DNA from 2 places in the Streptomyces griseoviridis genome. Region 2 is predicted to be linked to the other one. Evidence: riboswitches for the same ligand, from Rfam matches in the RefSeq annotation. Region 2 holds a riboswitch; the other holds the start of a gene.
What was found. Region 2 has a riboswitch for ZMP and ZTP ahead of DDJ31_RS23625 (glycine hydroxymethyltransferase). Riboswitches for the same ligand answer to the same signal wherever they lie in the genome.
Positions count from the first base shown of each region.

Region 1: linked by a shared signal. The riboswitch ahead of DDJ31_RS28505 (bifunctional 5,10-methylenetetrahydrofolate dehydrogenase/5,10-methenyltetrahydrofolate cyclohydrolase) and the one ahead of DDJ31_RS23625 (glycine hydroxymethyltransferase) in region 2 are both predicted to bind ZMP and ZTP.

Region 1 is NZ_CP029078.1:6,572,982-6,575,172, reverse strand. It holds gene DDJ31_RS28515 (hypothetical protein) at 1-164, shown strand, start outside; gene DDJ31_RS28510 (GNAT family N-acetyltransferase) at 123-701, opposite strand; ZMP/ZTP riboswitch at 786-872, shown strand; gene DDJ31_RS28505 (bifunctional 5,10-methylenetetrahydrofolate dehydrogenase/5,10-methenyltetrahydrofolate cyclohydrolase) at 894-1,760, shown strand; gene DDJ31_RS28500 (aldo/keto reductase) at 1,876-2,191, opposite strand, start outside.
Region 2 is NZ_CP029078.1:5,455,891-5,458,081, forward strand. It holds gene DDJ31_RS23620 (glutathionylspermidine synthase family protein) at 1-953, shown strand, start outside; ZMP/ZTP riboswitch at 1,179-1,268, shown strand; gene DDJ31_RS23625 (glycine hydroxymethyltransferase) at 1,313-2,191, shown strand, end outside.

The sequences.
Region 1 (2,191 bases), 1.1 Mb from region 2:
CCGGGCCGCCCGTGTCGCCGGTGGACCTCTCCCTGCTCACCGTCGGCTCCCGGGCGGTCTCCGCCCGGCGCCTCGTGATCACGGCGCGCGTCAACGGCCAGGCGGTCGGCGCCACCACACGCTCACCCGCCATGGCGGCCCCGGTCACCCTCGACGTCCCCTGACCCGGCGGGCGTGACCGGGGAGCGCAGGCCGAGCCACTGTTCGGCGTCCCAGGCGTGGAACCGTTCCAGCTCGCCGAATCCCAGCTTCGCGGCGAGGCGCATCGAGCGGAGGTTGGCGGTCTGGGTGGCGAGCACCACCGGCTCATCGGGGAGGACACCGTCGAACCATCCGAGCACGGCGGCGCACGCCTCGGCCGCGTAGCCGAATCCCCACGCCCGCGGCAGGAACAGATAGCCGAGATCGGCCTTCCCGACGGCGACCGGGCAGCGGTGCCGGGTGTTCTCGGTGAGCGTGACCTGTCCGATCATCGCTCCGTCACGTTCGACGACGAAACGTCCTGGGCGCCGCTCGGGCGCCGCGGGCATCTCCCGCTCGATGTCGTCCCGTCCCCGGGGGCCACCGAGGTAGGTGTGCACCTCGGGCGAGGCGAACAGCTCGACGACCGCCGCCCGGTCCCGGGCCTCGGGCTCACGGACGACGAGCCGCCCGGTCCTGATCGATGCGGGCGGCCAGGCGACGGTTCCGAGGTCGGTCATGCCGCCCAGCCAATCAGCGGACCGGGGGGTGATCAAGGCCGGCGGAGCGAGCCGCCGCTCGGCGGGGACACCCCACTAGAGTGGCGTGCGGGCCGTGACTGGCGCTGAGGTGGAGCACCACCGGGGAGCGGCCCGCCGAACCGGTCGATGCCGTGCGCCTGGGCGAGTGGTCAACGACGCCTGGAGGCGACCATGTCCCGGACACGGACCGCACAGCTCATGGACGGCGCCGGCCTCGCCCGACGCGTCGTCGAGGAAGCGTCGGACCGAGCGGCGGAGGTCACCCGGCGGTCCGGTGCGACGCCCTGCCTGGCGACGGTGCTGGTGGGTGAGGACCCGGCATCCGTCACCTACGTGCGGATGAAGCGGGCCCGTTGCGCGAAGGCGGGCATCGAGTCCCGGCTCGTCAGCCTGCCCGCCGCCACGACGACGGCCGAGCTGGTGGAGACCCTCAGGTCGCTCTCGCGGGACACCGGAGTGCACGGCATCCTGCTTCAGCACCCCTGCGGCCCGCACATCGACGAGCGGGCGGCGTTCGAGGCCATCGCCCCGGAGAAGGACGTCGACGGGGTCACCATGAGTTCCTTCGGGGCGATGAGCTTCGGACTGCCCGGTTTCGCGTCGTGCACGCCGGGCGGGATCATGCGGCTGCTGGACGAGTACGACGTCGATCCCGCGGGCCGGCACGCCGTGGTCGTGGGCCGGAGCGCCATCCTCGGCAAGCCCGTCGGGATGCTCCTGCTCGCCCGGGACGCCACCGTCACCTACTGCCACTCCCGCACGAGCGATCTGGCGGCGACCGTGCGGGAGGCGGACATCGTCGTGGCGGCCGTCGGCCGTCCCCGGCTCATCCGGGGCGAGGACATCAAGCCGGGGGCCGTCGTGATCGACGCCGGGTACAACCCGGGCAACATCGGCGACGTCGACTTCGACACCGCCCGCCTCCGCGCCCGCCTCATCACACCGGTCCCGGGCGGAGTCGGCCCCATGACCATCGCGGTCCTGCTCGCACAGACGGTCACCGCGGCCACCACCCAACTCGGCCTGGTTCGGGGGTGAGTGAGGGCGGGGCGCCTTGACGGTGCCGGTCGGTGCCGCGCGGGCGGCCGGTCCGACACCCCCCGTCGACAACCGCTACCTCCACGATGCCCCACATCGCCGCAGGACGCCCCCCTCACCGCCGCCGCTGATCCCCCCGCAGCTCGAAGTCCCCGTAGCTGTTGTCGACGGGGTTGACCGTCACCCCGGGGGCCACGATCTCGTCGATGGCGTCGAGTACGTCCGTCGGGAGGGTCACGTCGGCGGCCGGCAGGAACGCCTCCAGTTGGTCCATCGTGCGCGGGCCGATGATCGCCGAGGTGACGCCGGGGTGGTTGAGGACGAAGGCGACGGCCAGTTCGATCAGGGAGAGGCCGGACTTCGCGGCCAGCGCGGCGAGTTGTTCGACGGCGTCCAGCTTGCGCTGGTTGGCCGGGGTGCTCATGTCGAAG
Region 2 (2,191 bases):
CCGAACTCGGCATCACCGATCCGCGGGTCGCCGACGCCGTCGCCGAGTCCTGGCGGCGGCGGGCCGAACTGCCGTCCCTGTACGGCAGGTTCGACCTGCGCCACGACGGGACCGGGCCCGCCAAACTGCTGGAGTACAACGCCGACACCCCGACCTCGCTCGTCGAGGCCGCCTCCCCGCAGTGGTTCTGGATGACGGAACGATTCCCCGGCGCCGACCAGTGGAACTCCCTGCACGAACGCCTCGTCGCCGCCTGGCGCAGACAGGCACCGCTGCTGCCGCCCGGCGCCCCGCTGCACTTCGCGCACTCCTCGGACGACGAACTCGGCGAGGACCTCATGACGGTCGCCTACCTCAAGGAGACTGCCGAGCAGGCCGGCCTGGAGACCGAGTGGATCTCCATGGAGGAGATCGGCTTCGACCCGCTGTCCGGGCGCTTCGTCGACCAGCGGCTGCGGTTCATCCGCAGCTGCTTCAAGCTCTACCCGTGGGAGTGGCTCACCACCGACCGGTTCGCGGGACACGTCCTCGACACCCTCGACAACGGCGGCGGCACCGGCACCACCCTGTGGATCGAGCCCGCCTGGAAGATGCTCCTCAGCAACAAGGCGCTGCTCGCGATCCTCTGGGAGCTGAACCCCGGGCACCCCAACCTGCTGCCCGCCCACCTCGACGGGCCCCGCGAGCTGGCCGCCACCACCGGGTACGTCGCCAAGCCGCTCCTCGGCCGGGAGGGCGCGGGCGTCACCGTCCACCCGGCGGGCGGCCCTCCCGCCGCCCCCGCGCCCGGTCACTGCTACCAGGCGCTCGCCCCGCTGCCCGCCTTCGACGGCAACCACGTCGTCCTCGGCGCCTGGGTCGTCGACGGCGAGCCCGCGGGCCTCGGCATCCGCGAGTCCGCCGGGCTGATCACCGACGAGTACGCCCGCTTCGTCCCGCACGTCATCCTCTGACCACCTGCCCGTACCGCCGCCCCATCCCGCACGTCATCCTCTGACCACCGGCCCGTACCGCCGCCGCGCCCGGGCGCCGACCGCCGGTGGCAGGTCGCCCGCCCTCCGGAACCCGCCGTCCCCCTCCCCGTCCGCAACCCGCCGTCGCCCTTCCCGCCCGCCGTTCGGCGGCCCGCTCGCATGGTGGACTGCGGACCGTGCGCCCGGCGGGCGGCGGGTACGCTGGCCGCGGGCCGTGACTGGCGCGCTGGGATGGGAACGACCATCGGGGAGCGGCCTGTACGTCAGCGAGTGCCGTGCGCCTGGGCCGAACCGTGACACCGTGACCGCTTCAGCCACGCCATCCGGAGGCCGACCTGATGTCCGAGCAGCAGCCCCTCTCCCCCCAGTCCACCGCCTTCCGCGCCGCCCTCGACGTGATCCGCGCCGTCGAGCCGCGGGTCGCCGACGCCATCGGCCAGGAGGTCGCCGACCAGCGCGAGATGCTCAAGCTGATCGCCTCGGAGAACTACGCGTCGCCGGCCACCCTCCTCGCGATGGGCAACTGGCTCAGCGACAAGTACGCCGAGGGCACCATCGGCCGCCGCTTCTACGCGGGCTGCCGCAACGTCGACACCGTCGAGGCGCTCGCCGCCGAGCACGCCCGCGAGCTGTTCGGCGCCCGCCACGCCTACGTCCAGCCGCACTCCGGCATCGACGCCAACCTCGTCGCCTTCTGGTCGGTGCTCGCCGCCCGGGTCGAGGTGCCCGCCCTGGAGAAGGCAGGCGTCCGCCAGGTCAACGACCTCTCCGACGCCGACTGGGCCGAGCTGCGCCGCGCCTTCGGCAACCAGCGGATGCTCGGCATGTCCCTGGACGCGGGCGGCCACCTCACCCACGGCTTCCGCCCCAACATCTCCGGCAAGATGTTCGACCAGCGCTCCTACGGCACCGACCCGGCCACCGGCCTCATCGACTACGAGGCGCTGCGCGTCTCCGCCCGCGAGTTCAAGCCGCTGATCATCGTCGCCGGCTACTCCGCCTACCCCCGCCTGGTGAACTTCCGGATCATGCGGGAGATCGCCGACGAGGTCGGCGCGACCCTCATGGTCGACATGGCGCACTTCGCGGGGCTCGTCGCGGGCAAGGTCCTCACCGGCGACTTCGACCCCATCCCGCACGCCCAGATCGTGACGACGACCACCCACAAGTCGCTGCGCGGGCCGCGCGGCGGCATGGTCCTGTGCGACGACTCCCTC